Regions from separate parts of the Streptomyces sp. NPDC059255 genome, predicted to be linked through region 1. Evidence: predicted binding sites of a transcription regulator. Region 1 holds the regulator's gene; the other holds the start of a gene.
What was found. Region 1 encodes HspR, which represses chaperone genes until heat shock. Its sites were predicted from a motif close to TTGAGNNNNNNNNNCTCAA; they were not measured.
Positions count from the first base shown of each region.

Region 2: a site for HspR is predicted at 2,669-2,687, ahead of lon (endopeptidase La). Genes of this name have one in related genera too.

Region 1 covers NZ_JBHYZP010000005.1:6,723-13,718, forward strand. Annotated here, with positions in the region: gene dnaK (molecular chaperone DnaK) at 1-1,330, shown strand, start outside; gene grpE (nucleotide exchange factor GrpE) at 1,327-1,983, shown strand; gene dnaJ (molecular chaperone DnaJ) at 2,113-3,303, shown strand; gene ACFXKG_RS08855 (heat shock protein transcriptional repressor HspR) at 3,308-3,784, shown strand; gene ACFXKG_RS08860 (hypothetical protein) at 3,922-4,899, opposite strand; gene ACFXKG_RS08865 (helix-turn-helix transcriptional regulator) at 5,187-6,197, opposite strand; gene ACFXKG_RS08870 (5'-nucleotidase) at 6,327-6,599, shown strand; gene ACFXKG_RS08875 ((2Fe-2S)-binding protein) at 6,596-6,919, shown strand.
Region 2 covers NZ_JBHYZP010000031.1:27,984-34,979, reverse strand. Annotated here, with positions in the region: gene ACFXKG_RS29650 (ABC transporter ATP-binding protein) at 1-841, opposite strand, end outside; gene ACFXKG_RS29645 (zf-HC2 domain-containing protein) at 916-1,932, opposite strand; gene ACFXKG_RS29640 (RNA polymerase sigma factor) at 1,953-2,528, opposite strand; gene lon (endopeptidase La) at 2,758-5,187, shown strand; gene ACFXKG_RS29630 (lysozyme) at 5,425-6,273, opposite strand; gene ACFXKG_RS29625 (MarR family winged helix-turn-helix transcriptional regulator) at 6,481-6,975, shown strand.

The DNA.
Region 1 (6,996 bases):
CGTCTCGCTGCTGGAGATCGGCGACGGCGTCGTCGAGGTGAAGGCCACCAACGGTGACAACCACCTCGGTGGTGACGACTGGGACCAGCGTCTCGTCGACTTCCTGGTGAAGCAGTTCGCCAACGGCCACGGCGTGGACCTGTCCAAGGACAAGATGGCTCTCCAGCGTCTCCGCGAGGCCGCGGAGAAGGCGAAGATCGAGCTGTCGTCCTCCACGGAGACCACGATCAACCTGCCGTACATCACGGCGTCCGCCGAGGGCCCGCTGCACCTGGACGAGAAGGTCACCCGCTCCCAGTTCCAGCAGCTCACGGCCGACCTGCTGGACCGGTGCAAGACCCCGTTCCACAACGTCATCAAGGACGCGGGCATCCAGCTCTCCGAGATCGACCACGTGGTGCTCGTCGGTGGTTCGACGCGTATGCCCGCCGTCGCCGAGCTCGTCAAGGAGCTGACCGGTGGCCGCGAGGCCAACAAGGGCGTCAACCCGGACGAGGTCGTCGCCATCGGCGCCGTGCTCCAGGCCGGTGTCCTGAAGGGTGAGGTCAAGGACGTCCTGCTCCTCGACGTCACCCCGCTGTCCCTGGGTATCGAGACCAAGGGCGGCATCATGACCAAGCTCATCGAGCGGAACACCACGATTCCGACGAAGCGCTCGGAGATCTTCACGACGGCCGAGGACAACCAGCCGTCCGTGCAGATCCAGGTCTACCAGGGCGAGCGCGAGATCGCCGCGTACAACAAGAAGCTCGGTATGTTCGAGCTGACCGGTCTGCCGCCCGCGCCGCGTGGTGTGCCGCAGATCGAGGTCGCCTTCGACATCGACGCCAACGGCATCATGCACGTGGCCGCGAAGGACCTCGGCACCGGCAAGGAGCAGAAGATGACCGTCACCGGTGGCTCCTCGCTGCCGAAGGACGAGGTCAACCGGATGCGCGAAGAGGCCGAGAAGTACGCGGACGAGGACCACCGCCGCCGCGAGGCCGCGGAGACCCGCAACCAGGCCGAGCAGCTCGTCTACCAGACCGAGAAGTTCCTCAAGGACAACGAGGAGAAGGTCCCGGGCGAGATCAAGACCGAGGTCGAGACGGCGATCGCCGACCTCAAGGAGAAGCTGAAGGGCGAGGACACCGCCGAGATCCGTACCGCCACGGAGAAGGTCGCGGCCGTGTCCCAGAAGCTCGGACAGGCGATGTACGCGGACGCCCAGGCGTCCGGTGCCGCCGGCCCCGACGGCGCCGCGGGCGCCGGTCAGGCCAAGCCCGAGGACGACGTCGTGGACGCCGAGATCGTCGACGACGAGAAGCCCAGGAAGGACGGTGCGGCGTGACAGAGGAGACCCCGGGCTTCGAGGAGAAGCCCGATGTCCCCTCCGGCGCCGACGACGCCACGCCGAAGGCCGCCGAGCCGGACTCCGCGAAGGAGTCCGGGGCGGCGGCCCCCGCCGGGGACATCCAGGACGCGGGCCTGCTGGCCCAGCTCGACCAGGTCCGTACGGCGCTCGGCGAGCGTACGGCTGACCTTCAGCGGCTCCAGGCCGAGTACCAGAACTACCGCAGGCGCGTGGAGCGGGACCGGGTCTCCGTCAAGGAGATCGCGGTCGCGAACCTGCTCACCGAACTTCTGCCCGTGCTCGACGACATCGGGCGGGCGCGGGACCACGACGAGCTGGTCGGCGGCTTCAAGTCCGTCGCCGAGTCGCTGGAAGCGGTCACGGTCAAGCTGGGGCTCCAGCCGTTCGGTACGGAGGGCGAGCCCTTCGACCCGACGATCCACGAGGCCCTGATGCACTCGTACGCGCCGGACGTCACGGAGACGACGTGCGTCGCGATCCTGCAGCCCGGGTACCGGTTCGGCGAGCGCACGATCAGGCCCGCCCGGGTCGCGGTGGCCGAGCCGCAGCCGGGTGGCAAGACGAAGTCCGCCGAGGAGCAGGCGGAGTCGGCCGATGACAAGGAGAACGGTGGGCCCGATCAGGGCTGACGGAGACGGCACGGAGCACGCCGTCGATATCCGGGACGCGGCCGGCGCACGACGCGCCGGCGGCGTTCCGGACACAGGTGACGCGGTGACCGGCGGTGCCGGTGCGGGCGGAGAGGAGGGACGTCGAGGATGAGCACGAAGGACTTCGTGGAGAAGGACTACTACAAGGTTCTCGGCGTTCCGAAGGACGCCACCGAGGCCGAGATCAAGAAGGCGTACCGGAAGCTCGCCCGCGAGTACCACCCGGACGCCAACAAGGGCGACGCCAAGGCGGAGGAGCGCTTCAAGGAGATCTCCGAGGCGAACGACATCCTCGGCGACCCCAAGCGGCGCAAGGAGTACGACGAGGCGCGCTCGCTCTTCGGCAACGGCGGGTTCCGGCCGGGGCCCGGCGCGGGCGGCAACGGCTCGTTCAACTTCGACCTGGGCGACCTCTTCGGCGGCGGTCAGGGCGGCGCGCAGGGCGGCCCGGCCGGCGCCGGCGGCTTCGGCGGCGGGCTCGGTGACGTCTTCGGCGGGCTGTTCAACCGCGGCGGCCCCGGCACCCGTACGCAGCCGCGCCGCGGCCAGGACATCGACACCGAGGTGACGCTCAGCTTCACGGAGGCCGTCGACGGGGCCACGGTCCCGCTGCGGATGTCCAGCCAGGCGCCCTGCAAGGCGTGTTCGGGCACCGGTGACAAGAACGGCTCCCCGCGGGTCTGCCCGACCTGTGTGGGCACCGGCCAGGTCTCGCGCGGCTCGGGCGGCGGCTTCTCGCTGACCGACCCCTGCGTGGACTGCAAGGGGCGCGGGCTGATCGCCCAGGACCCATGCGAGGTCTGCAAGGGCAGCGGACGGGCCAGGTCCTCGCGGACCATGCAGGTCCGCATCCCCGCGGGCGTCAGCGACGGCCAGCGGATCAGGCTCCGGGGCAAGGGCGCTCCCGGCGAGCGCGGCGGCCCGGGCGGCGACCTGTACGTCGTCGTCCATGTCGACGCGCACCCGGTCTTCGGCCGCAAGGACGACAACCTCACCATCACCGTGCCCGTCACCTTCGCGGAGGCGGCGCTCGGCGGCGAGGTGCGGGTTCCCACGCTGGGTGGCCCACCGGTCACGCTGAAGCTGCCCGCGGGCACCCCCAACGGCCGTACGATGCGGGCCCGTGGCAAGGGCGCCGTACGCAAGGACGGCAGCCGCGGCGACCTGCTGGTGACCGTCGAGGTGGTCGTGCCCAAGGACCTCGGCGGCCAGGCGCGCGACGCGCTGGAGGCATACCGGAAGGCGACCGCGGACGAGAACCCGCGGGCGGAGCTGTTCCAGGCGGCGAAGGGAGCATGACCCGATGGACAGGGACGGGCGGCGGCGGCCGTCCTCATCGTTCGGCAGGGCGTACGCGCTGACCGAGGAGACGCCGGTGTACGTCATCTCGGTGGCGGCCCAGCTCTCCGGGCTGCACCCGCAGACCCTGAGGCAGTACGACCGCCTCGGCCTGGTCTCCCCGGACCGTACGGCGGGCCGCGGGCGCCGCTACTCGGCCCGGGACATCGAACTGCTCCGGCAGGTGCAGCAGCTCTCGCAGGACGAGGGCATCAATCTGGCCGGAATCAAGCGCATCATCGAGCTGGAGAACCAGGTCGCCGCGCTCCAGGCCAGGGTCGCCGAGCTGGCGTCCGCGGTGGACGGCGCCGCGGCGGCGATGCAGCAGCGCGAGGCGCAGGTGCACGCCTCGTACCGCCGGGACCTGGTGCCGTACCAGGACGTGCAGCAGACGAGCGCGCTGGTGGTGTGGCGCCCGAAGCCCAAGCGCCCGACGGACTGACGTCACCGACGTCACGACGCCACAGACGCCACCGACTACCTCGGAGCGCCCGGCCGGGATCTCCCCGGCCGGGCGTTCCGCTGAGCGCTCGGCGCGGGTCGGTCCCGCTCGCGCACGGTCGTCCCGCCCGCACGCGGTCAGCCCCGTTTGCGTTCCTCGGCGGCGGCCTCTGACCCCCACCACACCCCGAGCGAGAAGAGCGTGTCCACGCCGACGACCTCGTACAGCTTGTTCAGGTCGGTGTTGACGGTGCGCAGGCTGACCTCCAGTTCGCTGGCGATCTGCTTGAGGGTCCGGCCCTCGCGGAGCTTGTTGAGGATGCGCCGGGAGCGGCCCGTCGTGACGATGCCCTCCCTCGGCCGGAACCGGCCGCCCATCCAGGGCTCGGCCCGCTCCCACTGCTGCTCGAAGAGGTGTTGGAGGAAAGCCACCATGCCGGGGTGCGTCACTTTGAACGCGGTCATTCTGTTCGGCTCGTCCCGGTGGTCGGAAATGATGGCGAATCTTCTGTCCACGAGGATCATTCGCTCGAAATCGGAGGCGAGCGTACGAATCTCCGCGCCGTGCGCGCTCATGGTCGTCGCCCACTCCTGTTCCGCGGCGCGGGTGCGGGCGGATTCGGAGTAAATGGTGCGGCGGGTGATGCCGCGTTCCAGGAGCTTGATCTCGCGGGGGATGACCGCGGTCAGCCCTGCCGCGGTCCGGTTTACCGGGTGCGCCGTGTACATGTGGGACCGCGCGTAATCCGCTGCCTGCATGATGGCGGCATTGACGTGTTCGAGCCGGTCGAGAAACTCGATTCCGTTTCCGGTGGGCGATTCGTACGTTCCCAGTTCGCGGTAGAGATCGGCGAGTTGCCGCATGCGCTGGAGGTGGCGGGCTATGCCGGCCCGCTCCTCGGCCATGGCGGTCTCCTCGGCGTGGCGCAGGTCGGCCATGCCCCACCGGTCGTGGTGCGGGTCGTGGACCGCCAGGCCGAGGGCGATCAGTTCGGTGCAGCCGGGCTCGGCGCGCCCGACCTGCTCGCCCCGGGCGAACCGGTCGAGCAGGGCGCGCGCCTCCGCCGACACAGCGGGCGACGGTCCTCTGTGGGTCACCGCGTCCGGTTGTGTCATATGTCCCTCCTGCGTGGTTCCGCAGTGCTGCACGGTTCCGCAGTGCGCATCAGTGCAGTCGCGTTTCGCTTGATCCGGACAGGCCGAAGCCGCACTCTACAGAGAGTGACTGCGGCCGTCGCCGGGTTCTCGCCGTACAACGGCGGGTTTTAGGCGTCCGGTTCGGGGAACTCGCGCTGTTTCAGGTCGGTTCGGATTCAGATTGCGGGTTTCCTCTGTTTGTTCGGTGTGGGGTTCGTTGTGTGCGGTGTGGAGCGAGGTATGTCGGGGTGTATCGAAATGCCGGGTCAGCGCTCCTGGTCCAGGATTCCCGAGTGTGCGATGAGATAGCCGAGTTGTGCCCTGCTGCCGCTGCCGAGCGTGGTGGCGAGTTTGGCGATGTGGGCGCGGCAGGTCCGTACGTTCATCCCCAGCCGGCGGGCGATGGCCTCGTCCACGTATCCCTCGATGAGCAGCCTCGCGATGGAGCGCTGGACGCCGGAGATGCCGTCGGGGGTCGGCTCGTACGGGACCTGTTCGGTGAGGGGGGTGGCGCGTCGCCAGAGCTGCTCGAAGACCTGGGCCAGGTAGTCGACGAGTGCGGGGTGGCGCAGTTCCAGGGCGACCTCCCGGTCGGAGCGCGCCGGGATGTACGCGACGGTGCGGTCGAAGATGATCAGCCGCTCGACCAGCTCCTCCAGCGTCCGGATCTCGACGTTTCCCTCGGCGAGACGTTCGGCGTAGGCGAGCGTGCCCTGGCCGTGCCGGACGGTGTGCTGGTAGAGCGTGCGGATGCTGACCCCGCGGTCCACCACGGTCCGGCCGCGCTCCAGCCCCTGTTCGAGCGCGTCCGCGCTGCGGACACCGCCCGGCTGCACGGTGAGGACCTCGGTCCTGCACGCGGCCGTGGAGAGGTCGATCGCCGCGTTGATCCGGCTCTTGCCCTCCAGGACGGTGATCGCGTGGGTGCTCGGCGGCCCCTGCGAGGCGATCGCCATGAACGGCTCGAAAGCGTCGGTCAGCGCGACGGCGAAGTGCCTCCGCTCCTGGATCTCCCGCTCGATGGGGTTGAGACGCTGGGAGAGCGCGGCCGACGGCGGAACCGGTCGCAGCCAGTCCGGATCGTCCGGGTCCGGATGCAGGAGTGGGAACTCCATCAGACAGGGGGCGGTCACGATCTCGCTCCGGGCGAGGCGCCCGGAGCGCAGCGCACTGGCGTAAAGCCGCCTGCCGTCTTCACATAGATCAGTGACGGCATGGGGATGTGTCGGTTTTGTGATGCTTTCGGTCAAATCTCCACCCCTCAGGGTCCTGAACATGCAGGAACATGATGCCTCGTCCCGGTGGTGTTGACGTGTCCGAATGAGACATCGTCTAGATGGCGGGGGAGAGGAATCCATCAAGTGAGGACGAAGCCGACTATGTATCAGAGAATGCTTCGCGCGGTGGTGGCCACTGCTTTCTCTACGGCTCTGGCCTTCGGTGCGCTGGCTGCTGTCGGGGAGATCTCCTGGACCAGTGCGCCGACGGGTGCGGCCCACCAGGCCGCCGCGGTGGGGGAGATCTCCTGGACCAGCACGCCGGCCGGAACCGCCGTCCGGGCCGCGGGCGCGGGCACCGAGGAGATTTCGTGGACGGTGGCCCCCAAGGCCGCCTCCGGTGACGCCGGTGACTCCGGTGACATCGAATGGGGCAGCACCCCGGCCGGCACCGAGGCATGACCGTCCCGCCGGACGATCGGGTCTTCCGGCGTGAGATGGCCACGGCGTACCGATCGGGGTGGCACTTCATCGATCTGGTCACGGCCATTCCCCACCGAGGAGACTCGTTGATGGTCACTCTCTTCGGAGAGCCGATCGTCGTCGTGCGTGAGGAGGACGAGGACGTCCGCGCCTACCGCTGCCTCCGCAGGCCGCGCGGGGCCCCGCGCCCGGTCCGCTGTGCCATCCGCTACGACATGATCTTCGTCAACCTCGACCAGCGTGACCACCAGCTGGTCGGAGCACCACAGACCACCCTCGCCACCCCCCGCAGTGCCTGAGCGATTCCCCCGTCGTTCCAAATCGTTCAGGCGCTTCCCCCACACAACGGCGCCATCGTGGACCTGAAACACGATGG
Region 2 (6,996 bases), on a different contig from region 1:
CGGCTGTGGTCCCCGCTCGGCCCCGCGCGGCGCCGGTGCGGTGGGACCGTAGCGCCGCCGTGTAGCCGCGTTCGATCGGATGGTCGCCGGCCCCGGCCCGGGCCCCGATACTGACCCCGCCCCCCGCCCCGCAAGCTTCTCGCCGGTCCTCCCCGGTGTTCTCGCCCAGCGCCGTCAGATCCGCTGTCGTCCCCCGGAACGCCACCCGGCCCGCCTCCAGCAGCGTCACCTCCGAGCAGGCCGCCGCGACGTCCTCCACGAGATGCGTCGAGACGATCACCGTGGCCGTGGTGCCGACCTCCCGGAGCAGTGCGCGGAATTCGACCCGCTGCTCCGGATCGAGACCGGCCGTCGGCTCGTCTAGCAGCAGCAGTTCCGGCTCGTTGACGAGCGCCTGCGCGATGCCCACCCGCCGCACCATGCCCCCCGACAGCGTCTTCACCTTCGCGTCGATCCGGTCCGCGAGCCCCACCCGCTCCACCGCGCGCTCCACCGCCGCCGGTACGCCGGCCGCGTCCATCTCCTTGAGCCATGCCACGTACGCGACGAACTCGCGCACCGTGAAACCCGGGTAATAGCCGAACTGCTGCGGCAGATAGCCGAGCCGCCGCCGCACCTCCGCGCGGCCACGGTGCTCCGCGACATCGCGGCCCAGCAGCTCCACCCGCCCGCCGGCCGGCGCGGCAACCGTCGCCAGCACCCGGATCAGGGAGGTTTTGCCCGCGCCGTTCGGGCCGAGCAGCCCGTGCACACCCTTGCCGAAGCCCAGATGCACAGCGTCCAGCGCGACCTTCTTGCGGTGCCTGACCGTCAACCCGTGTACCGCCACCGACGCGGTCATACCGCGGCCCTCGTTTCTTTCGTTGTTCTTCTCGTTGTTCTTCGTTTCCGCGTTGTGCGGGTCCATCGGACGATTCACCAGTGCCCCGGGGCCGGCCGGTCGAAGGAGTGCCGCCGCGCCACCAGCACGGCCGCGCACACCGCCACCCCCGCGCCCCAGAGGCCCTGCGCCGCCGTCCCGGACAGCAACCGGGCCAGCTGCGCGGAGAGTTCGACCAGTTCGTCCGGGGCCGCCCCGGCGCGCGCCGTTCTCAGCAGCGGTACGGAGAGGGCCAGCGCCCACGCCGCGCCGACCGCGCAGGCCGCCGGCCGGTGCCCGATGTACGAGCCGAGCGCCAGCGCGGCCAGCGTCAGCGCCAGCCCCGGCAGCAGCCAGGCCGCCGCGGCGGGCGTGCCCGGTGCGGCGGTCGGCAGCAGCACCCCGACCAGTGTCAGCGGCGGCAGGCTCACCGCGAGGACGACGGCGGTCCTGGTCAGCAGCAGCCGCAGCCCGCCGCCCGGGGTGGCCGCGCCGATCTCGTGCATCGGATCCGCGTACCGCCCGTACGACACGGCGACCCCGGCGGGCGGCAGCACCGGGGCCAGTGCCAGCAGCAGCGGGCGGGCGCCCGTGAAGCCGGTGGCGTACGCCAGCCCGACCGCCCCCGCCGCGACCAGCACCAGCGCGACCAGCCAGGATCCGCGCAGCGCGGGACCCGCCGCCCACAGCACCCGCGCGCCGAACCCGACAGCCGGAGCCCGCCCGAACCCGGGTGCCCGCCCGAACCCACGATCCCGCCCGAACCCACGGCCACGCCCGTACCCGGGACCGGAGTGCGGAGCCTCGTCGGTGCGCGGGGGCGGCGGGGTGACCGCGGCGAGCAGGGAGCCCCGTACGTCGGCGAGTACGGTGCCCGCGGCGGTCCCCCGTACCGCCGCGGACACCCGGACGGCGCACGCGCCGCACGCTTCGATGTGCTTCTCCAACGACCAGGCGTCCGGCTCCGGGGCGGTGCCCGCCGCGTACCGGGCCGCCAGTGCCTCCGCCACGTGCCACGCCCCGGCCGCCCGGCCCGCTCCGGCGCTCCCGCTGTCCCCCGTGCCGTTCCCCATGCCATCCCTCACGCCGTCCCTCATGCCGTTCCTCCCAGCGGAGCGATGCGTTCCAGCGCGGCGCGCAGCTCCTTGCGCGCCCGCATCGCGCGGGTCTTGACCGTGCCCTCCGGGATGCCGAGCAGCCGCGCCGTCTCGCGGGTGGTGAGCCCGTCGACGACCGTCGCGCGCAGCACGTCGCGCAGCTCGGGGGAGATCCGGTCGAGGGCGGCGCCGACATCGCCGTACTCCAGCCCGGCCAGGACGCGTTCCTCGGCGGACGGCGCGTGGGCCGGCGGCTCGTACTCCGGCCGCCAGGACGTACCGCGCTCCGCCCTGGACCGCGCCCGCACCGCGTCGACCAGCCGCCGCGCGGCGATCACCCACAGCCAGCCGCCCGCCTCACCGCCGCGGTGCGACCCCGCCGAGCGCCATACGGTCAGGAACGTGTCCTGAAGGACCTCCCGTACGGTCTCGGGATCGGCGCACCGCCGCGACAGCCGGGCGAGCAGCCACCCGGAGTGCCGGTCGTACAGCTCGGCCAGCGCCTCGGCCCCCGCCGCGTCGCCGCGCGCGACCGCGCGCAGCAGCGCGGCGTCGTCGTGGTCTCCCCCCATGGGGCGGAACAGTCTCACGCCCTCTCTATCGCCCGATCCGCCCGGACCGGTTCACGCACCCGGACGGGGTGCGTGAACACGATCGCTCAGAGCGAACGCGGGGGAGCTGGAGCGGGGGAACAATCTCCGGCTCATAAGCATTGAGCCCGTATAGCTCAACTTGCTTGACGGTATCCGACTGCTACCGCCGTATCGCCGTCCCGCCGTGTTTCACGCCGAAGGGGAGACCATGGCTTCCACCTCCACACCGCTCACGCTTCCCGTACTGCCGCTCGACGACGAGGTCGTGCTGCCCGGCATGGTCGTGCCGCTCGATCTGTCCGACGCCGAGGTCCGTGCCGCCGTGGAGGCCGCGCAAGCGGCCGTCCGGGACGGCGGCGGGGACGGCGCGGGCGGCAAGGGCGCCGGAAAGCCCCGCGTCCTGCTCGTGCCGCGGATCGACGGGAGCTACGCCGGTACCGGTGTGCTCGGGACCGTCGAGCAGGTCGGCCGGCTCTCCGACGGGGATCCCGGCGCGCTCATCCGCGGCCGGGGCCGCGTACGGATCGGGGCCGGTACGAGCGGGCCCGGCGCCGCCCTCTGGGTCGAGGGGATCGGCGTCGACGAGAGCGCGCCCGAACCGCTGCCCGGCGCCGTGGCCGAACTGGTCACCGAGTACAAGGCGCTGGCCACCGACTGGCTCAAGAAGCGGGGCGCCTGGCAGGTCGTCGACCGCGTCCAGCAGATAGACGACGTCTCGGCGCTCGCCGACAACTCCGGCTACTCGCCCTTCCTCTCCACCGCGCAGAAGGTCGCCCTGCTGGAGACCACCGACCCGGTCGCCCGGCTGAAGCTCGCCACCGAGCAGCTCCGGGAACACCTCGCCGAGCAGGACGTCGCCGAGTCGATCGCCAAGGACGTCCAGGAAGGCGTCGACAAGCAGCAGCGCGAGTTCCTGCTGCGCCGCCAGCTCGACGCCGTACGCAAGGAGCTGCGCGAGCTCAACGGCGAGGATGGCGACGACGAGTCCGACGACTACCGGACGCGCGTCGAGGCCGCCGACCTCCCCGAGAAGGTCCGGGAGGCCGCGCTCAAGGAGGTCGACAAGCTGGAGCGCTCCTCCGACCAGAGCCCCGAGGGCTCCTGGATCCGCACCTGGCTCGACACCGTGCTGGAACTGCCGTGGAACGAACGGACCGAGGACCGGTACGACATCAGGGGCGCCCGGTCCGTCCTGGACGCCGAACACGCCGGCCTGGAGGACGTGAAGGAACGCATCACCGAGTACCTGGCCGTGCGCAAGCGCCGCGCGGACCGCGGTCTCGGGGTCGTCGGCGGCCGCCGCGGCGGCGCCGTCCTCGCCCTCGTCGGGCCGCCCGGTGTCGGCAAGACCTCGCTGGGCGAGAGCGTCGCGCACGCCATGGGGCGGAAGTTCGTCCGGGTCGCGCTCGGCGGCGTACGCGACGAGGCGGAGATCCGCGGCCACCGGCGTACGTACGTCGGAGCCCTGCCGGGGCGCCTCGTCCGGGCGATCAAGGAGGCCGGTTCGATGAACCCGGTCGTCCTGCTCGACGAGATCGACAAGGTCGGCTCCGACTTCCGCGGCGACCCCGCGGCGGCGCTGCTCGAAGTCCTCGACCCGGCGCAGAACCACACCTTCCGCGACCACTACCTGGAGGTCGAGCTGGACCTCTCCGACGTGGTCTTCCTCGCCACGGCCAACGTCCTGGAGGCCATTCCCGAGGCGCTGCTCGACCGTATGGAACTCGTACGCCTCGACGGCTACACGGAGGACGAGAAGATCGTCATCGCCCGGGACCACCTGCTGCCCCGGCAGTTGGAGCGCGCGGGCCTGGAGCCCGGCGAGGTCACCCTGGAGGACGGCGCGCTGCGCAAGCTGGCGGGCGAGTACACCCGCGAGGCGGGCGTGCGGAACCTGGAGCGCTCGATCGCCCGGCTGCTCCGCAAGATCGCGGCCGAACACGAGCTGGGCGACCGGGAGCTGCCGTTCACCCTCGGCGCCGACGGCCTGCGCGGGCTGATCGGACGGCCGCACCACGTACCGGAGTCCGCGCAGGACCCGGCGGAGCGCCGCACGGCGGTCCCGGGCGTGGCGACCGGTCTCGCGGTCACCGGCGCGGGCGGTGACGTCCTCTTCGTGGAGGCGTCGCTCGCCGACGCCGAGACGGGCGGCGCCGGGCTGACCCTGACCGGACAGCTCGGCGACGTGATGAAGGAGTCGGCCCGGATCGCGCTCTCCTTCCTGCGCTCGCGCGGCGCGGAACTGGAGCTGCCGGTGGCCGATCTGAAGGACCGGGGCGTGCACATCCACTTCCCGGCGGGCGCGGTGCCGAAGGACGGCCCGAGCGCGGGCATCACGATGACGACCGCGCTGGCCTCGCTGCTGAGCGGCCGGCAGGTCCGTACGGACGTCGCCATGACCGGCGAGGTCTCGCTGACGGGCCGCGTGCTGCCCATCGGCGGCCTCAAGCAGAAGCTGCTGGCCGCGCACCGTGCGGGCATCACGACCGTCGTGATCCCCAAGCGCAACGAGGCCGACCTGGACGACGTCCCCGCCGAGATCCTCGACAAGCTGGAGGTCCACCCGGTGACGGACGTCCGCCAGGTCCTGGAGCTCGCGCTCGCCCCGGCGGAGGTACGGGTCCCCGCCGCGGCCTGAGCCGGTCCGCGCGGCACCCCGGCGCACGGAGGCCGCCCGGCCCCCCCTCGACCATGAGGGGGGCCGGGCGGCCTCGTCGTGTCACCGGGCGGCGGTGCGACCGTACGGTCCCGGCAGGCCCTCCGCTCCGACCGGGTCCCGCACCGTCACTCGCCCGCGATGTCCCACGACTGCATCGCGACTGTCCCGTGGCTGCCCCGCGGCTGCCTCCCGACTGTCCCGTGACGCGGGGAGCGGTCAGCCGTTGGCCAGCGCCTGTACGCGGTCCAGGGCGCCGTTGAACCGGTTGTGGTCACCCACGATCGGCCCCGTCGACGTGTACTGCCAGATCGTCTGGAACCCCCAGCCCGCGGGCAGCTCGCCGATGGTCGTGTCATAGCGGGCGATCCACAGCGGGTTGGTGGAGCCGAAGCCCGCGTAGTTGCCCGTGCACGTCTTCCACCAGCTCGTCGCCGTGTAGATCACGGCGTCCCGGCCGGTGCGCGCCTTGTACGTGGTCACGAAGTCGCGGATCCAGTCGACCATCTGCGCCGGCGTCTTGCCGTAGCAGGAGGCGCCGTACGGGTTCCACTCGATGTCCAGCACGCCCGGCAGGGTCTTGCCGTCGCGGGACCAGCCGCCCCCGCCGTCGACGAAGTAGTTCGCCTGGTTGGCGCCGCTGGAGTCGTTGGGCGTGCCGAAGTGGTACGCGCCGCGGATCATGCCGACGTTGTACGAGCCGTTGTACTGCTGGGTGAAGTAGGGGTTCTTGTAGTAGTTCCCCTCGGTGGCCTTCACATAGGCCCACTTCACCCCGCTGTTCCACAGGGCCGGCCAGTCGACGTTCCCCTGGTGGCTGGAGACGTCGACGCCTTCCGTCTGGGCGGCCCGGTCGCCCCGGGGCAGGGGGCCCTGGCCGTCGTGCGCGATGACGCCCATACCCATGTGGGCCGAGCCGCGCGGGGGGATGCTCGCCGGCGGGTCCGTGGGGACGGGGGCCGCGCTCGCCGCACCGGGGAGAGTGAGGACGAGCGCGAGAATGGCGGTGAGGGCGGCGGCCGCGGCGATTCTGGAGCGGCCGGAGACGCGGGATCTGGGGACGGGCATGGATGTGCCTCCGAAGACCTCGGTGGGGGGAGATCATGACCTGTCGGCATGTCAGTGGAGTGAACATGCCAGTATTGAAGCTACGCACGTAGACCCGGACGGCGGAAGGGTGCCACGCCAGTGCCGTTGGTATAAACCCCTGAAATACTGAACATGCTGCGGCAATGGCCGCCGGTGGCAGAAACTTTCGGGGGTGGAAAGCGCGCGATGGCTGTTGACGTGCACGGGAGCGGTACGGCACCTGAACCGGACCCCGCGACAAGGAGTGGTGTGGACCAGGAATTCCTCGCCCTGGAAAGGGAACTGGCGGTCTTTCTCCGCCGGGCCCGTGCCAACTCCGGGGAAATGGCGCGAGAAGTCCATCCGGAACTGGAACCGGCGGCTTACGGACTTCTCGTACGGCTGGAGGACGGCGGCGCTCAGCGGGCCACCGATCTCGCCGGATACTTCGGCGTCGGCAAGGCCACGATGAGCCGCCAGCTGCGCGCCCTGGAAGAACTCGGACTGGTGAGCCGGGAGCCCGACCCGGCCGACGGGCGCGCCTGGCTCATCCGGATCACCGACGAGGGCAGGTCACGCTTCCTGCGGGTCCGGGGCGCGCGCCGGGAGCGGTACGTACGGAAGCTGGCCGGCTGGGACCGCGCGGAGATCGCCGAACTGGCCCGGCTGCTGCACCAGCTCAACGCCACCGCCGAGAGCTGAGCACTCCGGGAGCCGAGAGCC